Linked DNA regions of Bradyrhizobium diazoefficiens. The protein of the gene in region 1 binds, or shares a complex with, the protein of each later gene. Links are inferred from orthologs where the notes say so. Each region holds a gene or a part of one and is shown in the gene's direction. Other genes may lie near its edges. The genes, in order: JJE66_RS26710 and xseA.

What was found.
Region 2: the proteins of JJE66_RS26710 (region 1) and xseA are in contact, whole or in part, in a cryo-EM structure (PDB 8TXR), measured with the Escherichia coli proteins. The link is inferred for Bradyrhizobium diazoefficiens from one-to-one orthologs.

The regions. Positions count from the first base shown.
Region 1 is NZ_JAENXS010000002.1:2,099,276-2,107,500, forward strand. What follows is about bases 2,978-5,834. They hold JJE66_RS26710 (exodeoxyribonuclease VII small subunit), read left to right. Parts: upstream 2,978-4,208; coding sequence 4,209-4,460; downstream 4,461-5,834. Other genes in these bases: JJE66_RS26700 (bifunctional UDP-sugar hydrolase/5'-nucleotidase), read left to right, coding at 2,978-3,070; JJE66_RS26705 (histone deacetylase family protein), read left to right, coding at 3,205-4,134; dxs (1-deoxy-D-xylulose-5-phosphate synthase), read left to right, coding at 5,040-5,834. Also shown: JJE66_RS26690 (MFS transporter), read right to left, coding at 1-281; JJE66_RS26695 (enoyl-CoA hydratase-related protein), read left to right, coding at 558-1,316; more of JJE66_RS26700, read left to right, coding at 1,412-2,977; more of dxs, read left to right, coding at 5,835-6,968; JJE66_RS26720 (nucleoside 2-deoxyribosyltransferase), read left to right, coding at 7,056-7,610; JJE66_RS26725 (TlyA family RNA methyltransferase), read left to right, coding at 7,637-8,225. UniProt on the Escherichia coli protein: Bidirectionally degrades single-stranded DNA into large acid-insoluble oligonucleotides, which are then degraded further into small acid-soluble oligonucleotides.
Region 2 is NZ_JAENXS010000001.1:1,109,715-1,118,067, forward strand. What follows is about bases 2,436-5,420. They hold xseA (exodeoxyribonuclease VII large subunit), read left to right. Parts: upstream 2,436-3,109; coding sequence 3,110-4,732; downstream 4,733-5,420. Other genes in these bases: JJE66_RS05300 (alpha/beta hydrolase), read right to left, coding at 2,436-2,973; JJE66_RS05310 (hypothetical protein), read right to left, coding at 4,905-5,054; JJE66_RS05315 (dienelactone hydrolase family protein), read right to left, coding at 5,338-5,420. In the rest of the region: JJE66_RS05285 (hypothetical protein), read left to right, coding at 1-514; JJE66_RS05290 (transcriptional regulator), read right to left, coding at 1,116-1,415; JJE66_RS05295 (hypothetical protein), read right to left, coding at 1,415-1,966; more of JJE66_RS05300, read right to left, coding at 1,963-2,435; more of JJE66_RS05315, read right to left, coding at 5,421-6,162; JJE66_RS05320 (DUF2093 domain-containing protein), read left to right, coding at 6,345-6,572; JJE66_RS05325 (hypothetical protein), read right to left, coding at 6,589-6,894; lpxK (tetraacyldisaccharide 4'-kinase), read right to left, coding at 7,102-8,118; JJE66_RS05335 (3-deoxy-D-manno-octulosonic acid transferase), read right to left, coding at 8,111-8,353. UniProt on the Escherichia coli protein: Bidirectionally degrades single-stranded DNA into large acid-insoluble oligonucleotides, which are then degraded further into small acid-soluble oligonucleotides.

The DNA.
Region 1 (8,225 bases):
AGCGCCGACAGTCCGCACAGGATCAGCGCCCGCAGCCCGATGCGGGCGAGCAGATCATCGGTGAAGATGACGAGGACTGAGCTCAGCAGGAACGAGAAGGTGCTGGCTGCGGACACCAGCGTGCCCGGCCAGCCATGGGCGCGCTGGAGCTCGGCAAGATAGACGCCTTGGCCGTAGAGGCCGAAGCCGAACATGAAAAAGGCCATCAGGAAACAGGCCAGCACCACGCGCCAGCCGCGGTAATGCAGCGAGGATTCGTCAACGCCCGTTGCGGCAATCATCGATCAGCATTGGCCTGATGGCACGAGACGACTGATCGTGCCGCACAACCACCGGTTTTTCAATTGAAACATTGTAGCCGATTGTTGCAACGCGCAAAACGCCGCAGCAGATATGATGCAGCTTTCGCGCCATGGTTCCCGGATGAATGCGATCATCGGACCGGTATCACTGCCGAAAAGGTCGAGCCGCAGGATTGGCACGCCTGCCGGATCATGTAGGCTGAGCCTCGTAGGACTCGCCGACGGCAGGCGCCGCGGCGGCCGCAGGGAGTGTTCATGCCGAACGGCAACATCATCATCACGGAGGAGCGCGCCACGCGCGTGATCACCCTGCGCCGCCCTAGCAAGAAGAACGCAATCACGCAGGACATGTACCGCGAGATGAGCCGCGCGATCGACACCGCGCAGAACAATCCCGACATCCGCTGCATGATCATCACCGGCGGCTCCGGCGTGTTCACGGCCGGCGACGACATCGACGATTTCGTGAAGGCCGACGCCTCGCGCCCCGAAACGCTGTCGGATGGCGTCAGATTCCTCTATTCGCTGGCGCTCAACGTCAAGCCGATCATCGCAGCCGTGGACGGCGCGTCGATCGGCATGGGCACCGTGATGCTGTTCCACTGCGACTACGTGCTCGCCTCCACGGCGGCGACCTTCTCCGCGCCCTACATCAATCTCGGGCTCGTTCCGGTCGGCGCCGCCAGCCTGCTGATGCCGAGCACCATGGGCTACCAGCGCGCCTTCGCCATGCTGGTGATGGGGCGCACCTTCACCGCCGCCGAGGCCCACGCCGCCGGCTTCGTCAACACCGTGGTGTCGCCGGGGCACACCGAGGTCGAGGCCCGCAAGGTCGCGCGCGAAATCTGCAAGCTCCCGGCCGAGGCGGTCGCAACCTCGCGCAAATTACTGCGCGCCGCGCCGGAAGAGCTCACCCGCCGCATCGACCAGGAAGGCCATCTGTTCGGCGAGCGGCTGAAATCGGACGAAGCGACGGCCGCATTCAAGGCGTTTGCGAATAGGAAGAAGAGGTAGACAAGTCCCTGTCATTCCGGAGCGTGCGCAGCGCGACCCCGGAATGACAGCAGAAGTTTCGTGAAATCTTCGCCTGGAGCGACTAATCTTGCTCCATGCGACATCTTCTCCGCCTGACCGCCTTCACGCTTGCACTCGCAACCCTCCCCGCCGCGGCGCAGACCGCCGCGCCCGTCGAGCTGCGCATTCTCGCGATCAACGATTTCCACGGCAATCTCCGGCCGCCGCCGGGCGGCATCCGCATCAACGATCCCGAGGACAAGAGCAAGAAGGTGATGGTGGCGGCCGGTGGCGCCGAGTACATGGCTACGCTGGTCAAGCAATTGCGCGAGGGGCACAAGAACACGATCTTCGTTGCCGCCGGCGATTTGATCGGGGCGAGCCCATTCCTGTCGGCGATGTTTCACGACGAGCCTTCCGTCGAGTCGCTCTCGATGATGGGGCTCGCGATCACCTCGGTCGGCAACCACGAATTCGACGAGGGCAAGACCGAGCTGCTCAGGATGCAGAACGGCGGCTGCCATCCGCAGGACGGATGCCAGGGACCGCATCCCTTCACCGGTGCGAAATTCCAATATCTCGCCGCCTCCACCATCGAGACCGCGACCGGCAAGAGCATCTTGCCGCCCTACGAGATCAGGGAATTCGAGGGCATCCCCGTTGCCTTCATCGGGCTGACCCTGAAGGAGACCGCCGGCATCGTCTCGCCATCAGGCATTGCCGGGATCGAATTCCGCGACGAGGCCGAGACGGTGAACTCGCTAGTGCCGCAACTGAAGGCGCGGGGCGTCGAGGCGATCGTGGTGCTGATCCACCAGGGCGGTGAGCCCTCGGGCGACTACAATGAATGCCCCGCCATCACGGGGCCCATCGTCGACATCGTGAAAAAGTTCGACCGCGCCGTCGACATCGTGATCAGCGGCCACACCCATCGCGCCTATGTTTGCGACATCGACGGCAGGCTGGTGACCAGCGGCGACAAATACGGCACGCTCGTCACCGCGATCGACCTCAAGCTCGATCCGACAACACGCGACATCGTCAGCGCCAAGGCCGAGAACGTCATCGTCGCCGACGCGTCATTGCCTAAGGATCCCGAGCAGACCGCGCTGATCGACGCCTACGACCAGCTCTCGGCGCCGATCGCCAATCGCCCGGCCGGATCGGTGACGCAAACGCTGTCGCGAACTCCCAACGACGCGGGCGAAAGCGCACTCGGCGACGTCATCGCGGATGCACAGCTCACCGCGACCAGGGACGCCAAGGATGGCAACGCTGTCATCGCGCTCACCAATCCCGGCGGCATCCGCACCGACATCACCCCGAAGGAGAATGGCGCGGTGTCCTATGGCGAGCTGTTCGCGAGCCAGCCGTTCCGCAACCGGCTCGTCAGCATGACGCTCACCGGCAGCCAGCTCAAGGACATGCTGGAGCAGCAATGGCTCGATCCGAAGCGGCCGCGGATCCTCCAGGTGTCGATCGGGTTCAGCTACACTTGGGACGCATCAAAGCCGCTCGGCGAGCGCATCATGGCCGACAAGATGACACTGAACGGCCAGCCGATCGAGCCGGCCACGGGCTATCGCGTTACCCTCAACGATTATCTCGCCGTCGGCGGCGACGGCTTCACGATCGCGAAACAGGGCGCCTCGCCGCAATATGGCGGTTACGACACGGACGCCTTGTTTGCCTTCTTCAGAGCGCATGGTCCGATCGGCCCGCTACCGCCCACCCGCATCCTGCGCGTGAATTGATCGAGATCAAACGGGCCGCCTCGGGACGGCCCTTTGCCATTCCAGGTGGAACGCATAGATTGGGTTTTGCATTGCGTTTTGGCGCCGGATGCGCCAAGCGACGTCGAGAGTTCGTTCCCCGCGAGGCCGACCTGATGAGCACACTCCTTCTCTCCCACAAGGCCTGCCTCGACCATGTCACGCCGCCGGGACATCCCGAGCGCCCGGACCGCCTGCGTGCGGTGGAGGAGGCGCTGTCGGTTGAGCGCTTCCAGTTCCTGGCGCGCGCCCTCGCGCCGGAGGGCGATCTCGATCTCGTCACGCTCTGCCACAACGAGGACTACGTCACCGAGCTGCGCCACATCGCGCCGACCAGCGGGCAGGTCTATGTCGACGGCGACACGTCGATGTCTCCGGGCACGTGGGAAGCGGTGATGCGCGGCGTCGGCGGCGCAGTGGCTGCGACCGAAGCGGTGATGAACGGCGAGCATCGCAACGCCTTCGTCGCGGTGCGCCCACCCGGCCATCACGCCGAGATCGGCAAGCCGATGGGCTTCTGCTTCTTCGACAATGTCGCGATCGCCGCGCGCCACGCGCAGCGCAAATTCGGCATCAAGCGCGCGGCCATCGTCGATTTCGACGTCCATCATGGCAACGGCACCCAGGACATCTTCTGGTCGGACCCGACCGTGATGTACTGCTCGACACATCAGATGCCGCTGTTTCCGGGCACCGGCGCGAAGAGCGAGCGCGGCGACCACGATACCATCGTCAACGCGCCACTGGCTTCCGAAGACGGCGGACCCGAATTCCGCAGCGCGTTCGAGAACCTGATCCTGCCGCGGCTGACGGAATTCAGCCCCGAACTCCTCATCATCTCCGCAGGCTTCGACGCGCATTACCGCGATCCGCTGGCCTCGCTGAATTTGCGCGCGGAGGACTATGCCTGGGTGACGCGCAAGCTGATGGACCTCGCCGACAAATCCGCAGGGGGCCGCGTGGTTTCTGTGCTCGAAGGCGGCTACGACCTGCAAGGACTGAAAGAATCTGTTACGGCGCATGTCAGCGCCCTGATGGGCGCTTAGACAGACCCGCCACATTACGCCCGCAAAACTCTGCTGTTTTGCAAGACAAGAGAATCGGGCAATCGGAAACGGATATGGCTGAAAATACCCAAGTCGACGTCTCCCGGCTCACCTTCGAGCGCGCGATCGAGGAGCTCGAAACGATCGTGAAGCGGCTCGAGGACGGCAAGGTGCCGCTCGAGGAATCCGTCACCATCTATGAGCGCGGCGAAGCCCTGAAGCGGCGTTGCGAGGAACTTTTGCGGCAGGCCGAGGCCCGCGTCGACAAGATCACCACGGACGCCAACGGCCAGGCCACCGGCACCGCGCCGCTCGACGTGCAGTAAAGGACGCCGCCGACAGCTACCCATCTCAAGCATCGGCCACCTGCAAGATCGCCCGTCGCCTTCCCCGCTAACGGGGCGGATGGCCGCGCGCCGGAACTTGACGAGTTCCCTCGCCGGCACCTTTGGACTGATCGAATCCCGCCAAGACGGTTGTCCTCGCGCCCAAAATCCGGCCGAGGAACCGGGCGGGATTGGAACTACGCCTTCCGCGCCGTGGTTAACCAATTGGCTCGCCGCTTGCCCCTGCATGCCCGCAATCGGTCGGCCGGGTTGGCTTTGGCCTTAGGTTTGGTGTAAAGCTGCGCGGAGTGTGGCTTTTTGTAAACCTTGCGTGGGGACCGATTTCCGACGACAAGCGCTTCAAAACGCTAATGAAATTGCTGGGACGGACGAAGCCGATCTAAGTGACAGGGATCACAGAGACTGAACCGGAGCGCACCTAAGCTCACCTAAGCTTGAAGAAGGGGCTTTGCCCCAGGCAGGTGGCTCCGACGGTTTAAGGACTCGCGCTGCGCCGATATTGTGCAAACCCATCGCGCGCCGGAATGACTTTCCGGCGCTGACAAATTGGAAATCGCCGTGAACGAATACAGTAAAACGCCGCTTCTCGACACCATCCGGACGCCGGACGACCTGCGCAAGCTCAAGGTCGAACAGGTTCGCCAGGTCGCCGACGAGCTGCGTCAGGAGACCATCGATGCCGTTTCGGTGACCGGCGGTCACTTCGGCGCGGGCCTCGGCGTGGTCGAGCTCACCACCGCGATCCATTATGTCTTCGACACGCCGCGTGACCGGCTGATCTGGGACGTCGGCCATCAGGCCTATCCGCACAAGATCCTCACCGGCCGGCGCGACCGCATCCGCACGCTGCGCACCGGCGGCGGCCTGTCCGGCTTCACCAAGCGCAGCGAGAGCGATTACGATCCGTTCGGCGCCGCGCATTCCTCGACCTCGATCTCGGCCGCCCTCGGCATGGCGGTCGCGCGCGACCTCGCCGGCGGCAAGAACAACGTTATCGCGGTAATCGGTGACGGCGCGATGTCGGCGGGCATGGCCTATGAGGCCATGAACAACGCAGGTGCGATGAACTCGCGCCTGATCGTCATCCTCAACGACAACGACATGTCGATTGCGCCGCCGGTCGGCGCCATGAGCGCCTATCTGTCGCGCCTTTACTCGGGCAAGACCTATCGCACGCTGCGCGATGCGGCCAAGCAGATCAACAAGCGCCTGCCGAAGATCCTCGCCAACCGCGCCAATCGCGTCGAGGAATATTCCCGCGGCTTCATGATGGACGGCGGCACGCTGTTCGAGGAGCTCGGCTTCTATTACGTCGGCCCAATCGACGGCCATAACCTCGATCACCTGCTGCCGGTGCTGAAGAACGTCCGCGACATGGAGACCGGTCCGATCCTGGTCCACGTCGTGACGCAGAAGGGCAAGGGTTACGGCCCGGCGGAAGCCTCCGCCGACAAGTACCATGCCGTCGTCAAGTTCGACGTCGCCACCGGCACGCAAGCCAAGGCCAAGCCGAATGCGCCGGCCTACCAGAACGTGTTCGGCCAGAGCCTCGTCAAGGAAGCCGAGAAGGACGACAAGATCGTCGCCATCACCGCGGCGATGCCGTCGGGCACGGGCGTCGATATCTTCAACAAGGCGTTCCCGGACCGCACCTTCGACGTCGGCATCGCCGAGCAGCATGCGGTGACCTTCGCCGCCGGTCTCGCGACCGAAGGCTACAAGCCATTCTGCGCGATCTACTCGACCTTCCTCCAGCGCGGCTACGACCAGATCGTCCACGACGTCGCGATCCAGAACCTGCCGGTCCGCTTCGCCATCGACCGTGCCGGCCTCGTCGGCGCCGACGGCGCGACTCATGCCGGCTCGTTCGACAACGCCTATCTCGGCTGCCTGCCGAACATGGTGATCATGGCAGCCGCCGACGAAGCCGAGCTGGTGCACATGGTGGCGACCCAGGTCGCGATCAACGACCGCCCGAGCTCACTGCGCTATCCACGCGGCGAAGGTCGCGGCATCGAGATGCCGGAGGTCGGCATTCCCCTCGAAATCGGCAAGGGCCGCATGATCCGCCAGGGCAGCAAGATCGCCCTGCTCTCCTTCGGCACGCGTCTCGCCGAATGCGAGAAGGCGGCCGACGAGCTCGCCGCCCACGGCCTCTCCACCTCGATTGCGGACGCGCGCTTCATGAAGCCGCTCGACACCGAGCTTGTGCTCAAGCTCGCCCGCGACCACGACGTCCTGATCACGGTCGAGGAAGGCTCGGTCGGCGGCTTCGGCTCGCATGTCGCGCAGTACCTGACCGACCAGGGCGTGCTCGACACCGGCCTGGTGCGCTTCCGCTCCATGGTGCTGCCCGATGTGTTCCAGGACCACGACACGCCCGCGGCGATGTATGGCCGCGCCGGCCTCGACGCCAAAGGCATCGTCGCCAAGGTGTTCGAAGCGCTCGGCAAGGACGTCAAGACCGAGACGGTCAAGCTCGCCTGATCGGGCGGACGCTGCCCCTTATCTCTCCCGTAGGGAGAGGTCGGATCGCGCAAGCGATCCGGGTGAGCCACGTGAGAGCGTGACCTCATGAAAATCTATCTGGCAGGCCCTGACGTGTTCCTGCCGGATGCGGTTGAGATCGGTCGGCGCAAGGCCGAGATCTGCGCGCGTTTCGGCCTCACCGGCCTCTATCCCCTCGACCACGCCATCGACCTCACCGCGCCAGACGCCTCGCGGCAGATCTTTTGCGGCAACGAGGCGATGATGGATCGGGCCGATGCCATCATCGCCAATCTCACCCCGTTCCGCGGCGCCGGCGCCGATCCCGGCACCGTCTACGAGCTCGGCTACATGGCCGGCCGCCGCAAGCTTTGTCTGGCCTATTCCAACGATGGCGCCACCTATGCCGACCGCGTCACGCGTTTCATGAACGTCACGTCCGAGGACGGCCGGCTGGTCGATGCGCAGGGGCTGACGGTCGAGGATTTCGGTCTCGCCGACAATCTCATGATGATCCATGCCCTCGAGCTGCACGGCTGCCCGCTGGTGACGCCGGCAGAGCAGCCGATCGACGTCTGGCACGATCTCGTCGCGTTCGAGGCTTGCGTCCGGATGGCAGCCGCGCGATTGATCGCTATATAAGCGCTTCAGTCGTCTTCGGAGAGATTATGTCCCCTGCCCGCAAGCGTGCGGATGTTCTGCTGGTCGAGCGCGGCCTGTTCGAGAGCCGGGCGCGGGCGCGCGCGGCGATCGAGGCCGGGCTCGTCACGGCTGACGACAAGCAGGTCGCAAAACCATCGGAAACGATCGCAGAGGACGCGGTGATCCGGGCCGAGCCTGCGCACCCCTATGTCTCGCGCGGCGGCGTCAAGCTCGCCGGCGCGCTGGAGCGCTACCCGATCGAAATCGAGGACCATGTCTGCCTCGACGTCGGCGCCTCCACTGGCGGCTTCACCGAGGTGCTGCTGGCGAACGGCGCGAGCCTGGTGTTCGCCATCGATGTCGGCACCAGCCAGCTGCATCCCTCGCTGCGCGGTCATCCCAAGATCGTGTCGATGGAGGAGACCGACATCCGCGCCTATGACGGCAAGCGCCTGCCGGCGCGGCCCGATGTCGTCGTCATCGATGTCAGTTTTATTTCGCTCAAGGCCGTGCTGCCGGCGTCGCTGTCGCTGGCAGCCGCACCCATGAGCCTGCTCGCGCTGATCAAGCCGCAATTCGAAGCCGAGCGAAAACACAACAAGAAGGGCATCATCC
Region 2 (8,353 bases), on another replicon or contig:
CGGTGGTGGAGGAGGCGGAGGAGGAGGTGGTGGTGGTGGTGGTGGTGGTGGAGGGGCGCAGGCGGAGGATCATCTTCAGGTGGTGGCGCGGGAGGGAGGCGCAGCCTCCTCTTCAGGGACGGCGGGTGCAGCCGCAACATCTCCATCCGGTTCAGCAGGGACCGGTACCGCAGGTACCGGTGCAAATGCGAACTCGACGACGGCTCCTGACCTTAACAATAGAGCGGCCACGGGAAACGTTGCGAACGGCAACGTCAACAATCCCTCGCCTGCCCAGTCCGATGCAAATCTTCGAACAGGGAACGGGAATGGACTGACAACGGGAGCGGCGCCCGGCACGAACACTGCCGGTACGGCAGCCCCTGCGGGTTCGCCCGCGAACGCACAAGGCGCGGCGCCCGCGGGCGGCATCGGCAGGCCGATGACGGCGGACGAAAAGGGCAGTGACGACAAGATCGATCAAGAGAACAATCGCGCTGATAAAATCGTGGGGAAGATTTGCAAAAACTGTTAAATTGCAGCGTGTGCATCGTTTTCATCGCAGCAATTGCGTTCAACGATCCTGCTGAGGCCAAACACAAACGGCAGAACACGCGTCCCGTCACAACCGCGACAGGCCAACCCAACTCCACCAGGCCTGCCAATGACCCGCTTCGCGATCCCGCCGACAAGGCGCCGGACAAGAAGATCAAGAGCATCTGCCGCGGCTGCTAAGCGCGATTGCCTAGCCAAGCGGTTCGCACGGGGCGATCAAAGTCGGCTGGGTTCAAGCCCAGCCGCGCCAACTCCTCCGGAGCGATCACGGAGATCATAGCGATCTCGATGGGTGTGCACGATGCGGCGGCATCGGCACTGGCCTCCCTCTCCCGCTTGCGGGGGAGGGCTGGGGTGGGGGTGTCTCCGCGTCGGGATTGTCAGGGATTGCCGAGGATGTCCCTGCGTGGCGAGAACCCTCACCCGCCGCGCGCGGGACGATGCTTCGCATCGCCCGGGGCGCGTCGGCCTCTCCCGCAAGCGGGAGAGGCGGGAGCAAGACCGCGGACAATCCTCGTGAGATCCATATGCGATTGCCCTGCCCACAAGGGGAAGAGGGCGCAACATCGGCATCGCAGAAGTTAAACCTGCCTCCCCGCAATGATCTCCTGCAGCGTCGCCACATGCCGCGCGAAGGCGCCGCGGCCGGTGGCGGTGGCGGTCACGGTCGTCTGCGGCTTCTTGCCGACGAAGGCCTTGTCGACCGAGACGTACCCCGCCTTCGCCAGGGTCTCGATATGGGCGCCGAGATTGCCGTCGGTGGCGCCGGTGAGTTTTTTCAGTCGCGAGAACTCCAGGCCGGCGGACACGGGGAGTGCGTTCAACGCCGCCATGATCTTCAGCCGCAGCGGCTGGTGGATGATGTCGTCGAGCTCGGCCATCAGATCCGCCGCATCCAGAGGCCGCCGACGATCAGTCCGCCGCCGTTGACGAAGGCCATCCAGAGCGGGAAGGCCTCGCCGATATAGAAATAGCCGATCAGCGTCAGCGCTGTGATGACAAGCCCGATCGCCACGAACGCGGTGCCGAACCAGAGACCGGCGAGTGTGTAGAACAGCATGAAATAAATCGGCCAGAACGCGCCGAGCTGGCGCGGGCCGAAATGACCAAGCACGTTGGTGCAGATATAGCCGAACGCAAAGAACAGCACGAAGACCAGCGGAAGCCTGACGTCGAAGCTCGCTGCATGCGCTTGCGATGGAGCGAGCCATCGGACCGCAACCAGTCCACCGACACCCAATATGTCGACGGCAGGCCATGCGTAGACCGCGTAGACCGGCCAGAGCCAGGTCACCAAATTGCCGGCGAAGACCAGCACGCCCCACCACATGGCCGCAAGACTCGCCAGCTCGTAGAGCTGCGACTGCTTCACGCGCTGGACGATGTCGTCGATATCGGCGAGCGCTGCGGACGCCTCTTGGCTGTCGATCATGACTGCCCTGCCCCGCGCGTCGCCACGTCCTCGGCGATCGCATTGACCGCCTTCGGATTGGTAACCATGCCCATGTGGTTGACGCCCTCGATCAGTTTGACGTCGACGGAGGGTTTGATGGCCTGCACGGTCTCTGCGTATTTGTCCGAGATCATCATCTCGTCCTCGGCGCCGCCGAAGATCGTCATCGGATGCGTCACCGAGGCGAGATCGAGGCGATAGCCGTGGGTGGCGAAATTGCGCATCAGGCGATCGGAATAGGTAGAGGTGAGGTACTTCGCCGAATTCGCCGGCACCGCGAAGGCGAGCACCGGCAGCTGCGCGCAGCAATCGATGCCGAGCTTGCGGAGCGTGGCGAGCGCGAAGAAGCGCGGCAGGTCGGCGTTGGCCCAGCCACCGGCATGCGGCCTGTTGGTCGGTGCGTCATAGCCAAGATAAGGCGCAACCAGCACGGTGCGGACGAACAGGTCCTGGATGATCGGCGTCGCCGCGACCCTGAGCGAGAAGCCGGCGCCGGCGGAATGGCCGACCAGGGTCAGCGGCAGGTCCGGCGCGCTCTTGCGGACATGAGCGACGAAATCGACGAGGTCGTCCTCGAGCTGGCCGACATAGCCGATATCGCCGCGCGTGCCGGAGGCACCGTGGCCGCGCGTGTCGAGCGCCCAGGTCTCGACGCCGTGCGCAGCGATCGCATAGGTCAGCGCGTGATTGACCGTGGCTGATGAGCCGGACGAGCCGTGGATGAAGATCGCTCCGCGACCGGTGTCCGCCCCCTTCGAGGCGTAGTGGCGGAAGCCGAGCCAGGTGCCGTCGCGGGCCTGGAAGCGTTCGAGCGCCGGGAGAGTGGCCCAGTCGATGCCCTTGGCCGAGTCCGAGACCGATCGCATCTCGGCAGGCCGCTCCAGCGGCATCGCGATCAGGGCGGTCAGGAGCAGCGCCACCGCGCCGACCGCGCACAGGCCCCATTTCAGCAAGCCCAGAACACCTCGCAGCAACTGCATCGCCATGGCCAACTCCCTCGAACTCAGGATCAATAGATTACTCTATATTACAGAGTACTCTTCTGATCAATCCCCGGATTGGCGCCGCGCGGCGAAAATCCTTAAACAGCGGGTCTGACCCCAAAACGCCGAATCGTTTGCGATGCCGCCTGCGGAACAACTGAACAACGCGCCCGAATTCACCGTCTCCGAACTCTCCCAGTCGCTGAAGCGGACGGTGGAGGACACCTATGGCCATGTCCGCGTCCGCGGCGAGATCTCCGGGTTTCGCGGCGCCCATTCCTCCGGCCATTGCTATTTCGCGCTTAAGGACGAGAGCGCCAAGATCGAGGCGGTGATCTGGAAGGGCGTGCACGGCCGGATGCGCTTCAAGCCCCAGGAGGGGCTCGAGGTCATCGCCACCGGCAAGCTCACGACCTATCCGGGCTCCTCCAAGTACCAGATCGTGATCGAGGCACTGGAGCCGGCCGGCATCGGCGCGCTGATGGCGCTGATGGAGGAGCGCAAGAAGAAGCTCGCCGCCGAGGGGCTGTTCGACGAGGCGCGTAAGCAGCTCTTGCCCTGGCTGCCGGAGGTGATCGGCGTGGTGACCTCGCCGACCGGCGCTGTCATCCGCGACATCCTGCACCGGCTCGAGGACCGCTTTCCGCGTCACGTGCTGGTATGGCCGGTGAAAGTGCAGGGCGAAGGCTCGGCCGAGCAGGTCGCAGCCGCGATCCGCGGCTTCAACGCGATTGCCCCGGGCGGCAAGATTCCGCGGCCCGACGTGCTGATCGTCGCGCGCGGCGGCGGCTCGCTGGAGGACCTCTGGTCGTTCAACGAGGAGATCGTGGTGCGGGCCGCGGCCGAGAGCATGATCCCGCTGATCTCGGCGGTGGGCCACGAGACCGACATCACGCTGATCGATTTCGTCGCCGACAAGCGCGCGCCGACGCCGACGGCGGCCGCCGAGATGGCGGTGCCGGTGCGCAGCGATCTCTTTGTCGAGGTCGCCGATCTCGCGCGGCGCACCCGCGCCTGCTGGCAGCGTGGCCATGAGCACCGACGCAGCGAGCTACGCGCCGCCGCACGCGCGCTGCCGGCCGCCGGCGATCTGCTGGCGATCCCGCGGCAACGGCTGGATAATGCGGGCGCGTCCCTGCCCCGCGGTCTCAAGGCCAACACGCATGCGCATTTCCGCAGGTTCACCGCCGCCGGCGCCAAGCTGACGCTGCGGGTCTTGCATGGCCAGATCGCGCAGGCCGATCACCGCCTCACCGTGTGCGGCGAACGGCTCGGCCTGTCGGCGCGCTCGCTGTTGCGTCAGCGTCGCGACCGCTTCGCCGGCTTGGAGGTTCGCTTGCGCGCCTCAAAACTTTCCAACGCGCAGGCGCAGCGCAACGCGATTGCCCGCCAGCGCGAGCGCGCGCATCGCCTCGCTGAGCGCGCCAATCGCGCGCTGGTGACGCTGCTGCAACGGTTCGATGCCCGCGTCGAGAACAGCGGCAAGCTGCTCTCCGCGTTGTCCTATCGCGGCGTGCTCGCGCGCGGCTTTGCGCTGGTGCGCGATGAGGCCGGTCATCCCCTGCATGCGGCTGACAGCGTCGGTCCCGGCGCACGCGTCGAGATCGAGTTCGCGGACGGCCGTGTCGGCGCAACTGCGGATGCCGATCGCCCAGCACCGGCGGCGAAGCGCGCGCCATCGCAACCGAAGTCCGCCGCGCAGGACGCCAAGCCCGCACTGAGGCGCATGGGCAAGCCGGTGGATCAGGGCAGTTTGTTTTGAGATCGAGGGCGTCGCCCCATTCTCGCTGTCGTCCCGGCGAAGGCCGGGACCCATAACCATAGGAGGAGTGTTGCGAAGGGTAGTGGCTCGGTACTTCTACCTCTCGCAATCGATAGATTCCGCGGTATGGGTCCCGGCCTTCGCCGGGACGACGGGAAGGGAGAGCGTAGCCCTACCGGCAGGACAATCCCGCATCCATCGTGGTCCAGAAGCCGCAATGGTCCGGCGCGCGCATGGGTGCGCCGGCCTGGGCCTCGAACAGGAAGACCGCGACGGTGAAGACGACCAGTGCGGTGGAGAAGAGGACGATGCGATTGCGCATGTCCGATGCGTTTAGCCGACATCATGGTCGAACTAAGGCGCAGAGACCTGCTGAAACCCGCTTGACGCGTGACCCGTAGTTTCCCGGTCGGCCATCATGCCGTGCAGGGCGGTGGTCGATGCGGGGCTGTCTGCCTCACCTTGTTCCTCGGGCGGCCCCGCTTGGGCTGAATGCGTAGCCCGGATGGATCGCAGCGCAATCCGGGATCGTGCCACAATTTGAGACCTTCCCGGATTTCGCTGCGCTCCATCCGGGCTACGGCGCGATGGTCAGCTGATCCGCGCTACCGCGCCAGCCACTCCGCGACTTCCTTCTGCGACTCCGCGCGCGCCTCGGCATCGGTGCCGAGATGGCCGCGCTCGGGCGCAGCGGCATCGGTGCTGGCGCCAGCTGCATGCAGCGGCGTGTTGGCACGGTCGAAATCGTGATAGGCGCCGGGATACACCACGATGCGCGCGAGCGCACTGCGCCCGTGCGCGCCGTCCACCATCTGGCGGCAGGCCGGCGGCGACGAGACGTCGTCGTTGGCGCCGATCAGCACCAGCGTCGGCACCCGCGTGCTCCAGCCAAGGCCTGCGGAGATCCGGCAATCCGGATAGAACGCGATCGCGGCGCGAAAATCCGGGCTCGCGTCGCGCGCCGCGCTCTGCGGTCGCACTGCCCAGAGCAGCGCACTGGCGCCATTGGCCCAGCCGACCAGGCTGACGCGGCTGCGCGCGACCCAGGTCTGCTTCATCAGCCAGGCGCGCGATGCCGCGATGTCGGCGACGCGCTCGCGCCGCGCCTTGACGTGCAAATCCTTGACGCGGCATTGCGGCCCGAGCTCGCGCGAGCCGTAGCTATCGGGCAGCAGCACGGCATTACCGGCCTTGAGCAGGCGCTCGGTCCAGTCGCGATAGCGCGGCTGCACGGGATCGGAATGACCACCGAGGCCGCCGCAGCCGTGCAGCGCGATCACGGTCGGAAACGGGCCCGCGCCATCGGGCTTGAACAACTGCGCGTGCAGGATTCCGGAGGAGAGCGGAATCTCGACCTGCTGCGGCGCCGGCGCCGCGTGCGAAGCCGACATCAGCAATGTCAGGAACAGGGCGGTTAGTCGAAGGCGCATCGGAGTCCGTTGCAAGAGGTGCCGCACGGCCTCCAGAACTATCATGCGGAAACGGCGGCAAAACATCACAAACCGGTGGGTTTAACGGGCGGACAAGCCACCCTATTTATGCTAGATCCAGTCAACACATCGTGCCCTGCGAGATTTTCCCAAGCGGGGCCCTTCCACGGAGACTTTCGACCGTGCTGAACAAGTTCGGCCCCTCGGGCAATGGCGAAGCGCAGGTGCAATATCTCGACGGCGATTTCCGCGTGATCTCGCCGGGGACCTTCGTGCGCTGCGCCATCACCGACACGCGGATCCCGCTCGACGAATTGAAATATTGGAGCGTGGATTTGCAGGAAGCCTACGCCACGCCCGGCGCCGTGCTGCAGCGGCACTTTCCGAACGCGCCAAAGCCGCAGATGTGACGCCTCGTCCTCGCTTCTATTGCTGTTCGGCGCCATCCCCGCCCAGGCAAGTCTTGATCGCACTCTTCCGCGCTGCGCCGACGACCTTCTGATCAATCGCCTGCTTCAGGCAATCGAGCCGCGCCTGCGCCATACAGAGCTGCATCTGGTCGCGCTTGTCCTGCCCCTTCAGACTTTGCGTCGCGCCGAGACACGTCACGCGCTTGGTCGCGGGAACCGGCACCGTGGAGGGAGCCGCGGGAGCCGGCGTCGTTTGTGCAAACACCGGCGCAACAATCAGACACACAAGGCTGGCGGCAATGGCCGCGGAGGGAAATTTCATCGCATTCTCCTGTCTGAAACCGATAGGAGACCTGCGATGAATATCGGCTGAATAGCGATGCCGTAGGGTGGGTTAGACCAGCGGATTGCGCGAAGCGCAGTCCGCTAGGCGTAACCCACCATGCTTCAGCGAATGCGGGACGAAGTTGGTGGGTTACGCCCGGCAATTGCGCTTCGCGCAGTCGCAGGGCTAACCCACCCTACGAGATCATCGCGCGCTGAATCGCCGCTCGCGCGCCTTGTAGAGATGGTCGCTGATGACGCGGCGGAGCGTGGCGGGATCGTCGAATTCGAGCTGGACCGCGAACGGCACGATGCCATCCAGCACGCCCTCGCGACCGCGCAGGCGCGCGAGGTCTTTCTCCGTCGTCACCAGCATGAGCTGCTCGCGCCGGGCATCAGCAGCGAGCGCGGCGAGCTCGTCGCGCGAGAACATGTGATGGTCTGCGAAGGGCCGCGTGCGCGCGACCTCGATGCCGCTGGCCCGCAGCGTGCGAAAGAAGCGCTCGGGATCACCGATGCCGGCGAAGGCGAAAACGGGCTTGCCGAAGAGTTGCGCGACCGAGGCTGGATCCGGTTTCAGGCGCGCGCGCAGCACCGGCTTGTCGCGCCTGGCAAGCTCGGCGGCGACATCGTCCGCGGCGTGGCCGTCGCCGATCAGCACCAGCGCGTCGGTGCGCGAAAGCTGCGCCTTCAACGGTGCGCGCAGCGGGCCTGCCGGAAACACCTTGCCGTTGCCGAGACCACGCTCGCTGTCGATCACGATCAGCGAGGCGTCCTTCATGAGGTGCGGGTTCTGGAAGCCGTCATCCATCAGGATCACGGTGGCGCCTTGCGACTTGGCCAGCGCGACGCCTTCGACGCGATCGCGTGCCACCACGACCGGCACGTCGCGCACCATCATCAGGGGTTCGTCGCCGACATCGGCTGCGGTGTGGCGCGCGCGATCGACCATCACCGGGCCCTGCAGGCGTCCGCCATACCCGCGGCTAAGCACCACCGGCGTCTCGCCGAGTTCGCGCAAGAGCCTGGTCAGCGCCAGCACGGTCGGCGTCTTGCCGGCGCCGCCGACATGATAATTGCCGACACAGAGCACGGGGATGCCGGCGTCAAAACCACTGCGCGCCATGCGGCGTGCGGCGATGGCGCCATAGAGCGCGCCCAATGGGCTGAGGAGATGCGACTTCGGGGAACGCGGCCGGTACCAGAAGGCCGGCTCACGCATTGGCGGCTCCCATCTCGATCCGCAACTGCATCAGATACGGTTCGAGCGCCGTCATGGTGCGATCGAGCGCGCCGCCGAGCTGCGCGACCACATTGGTGCCTGCACGCTGCATCTTGTCGCGCACGGTCGGCTCGGCCAGCAACAGGCCGAGCTGCTTGACCAGCGCCTCCGGCGTGTCGGCCCGGCGCGCGCCGCCGCTGCCATCGAGCGCCTCGTAGACATCGGCGAAATTGAA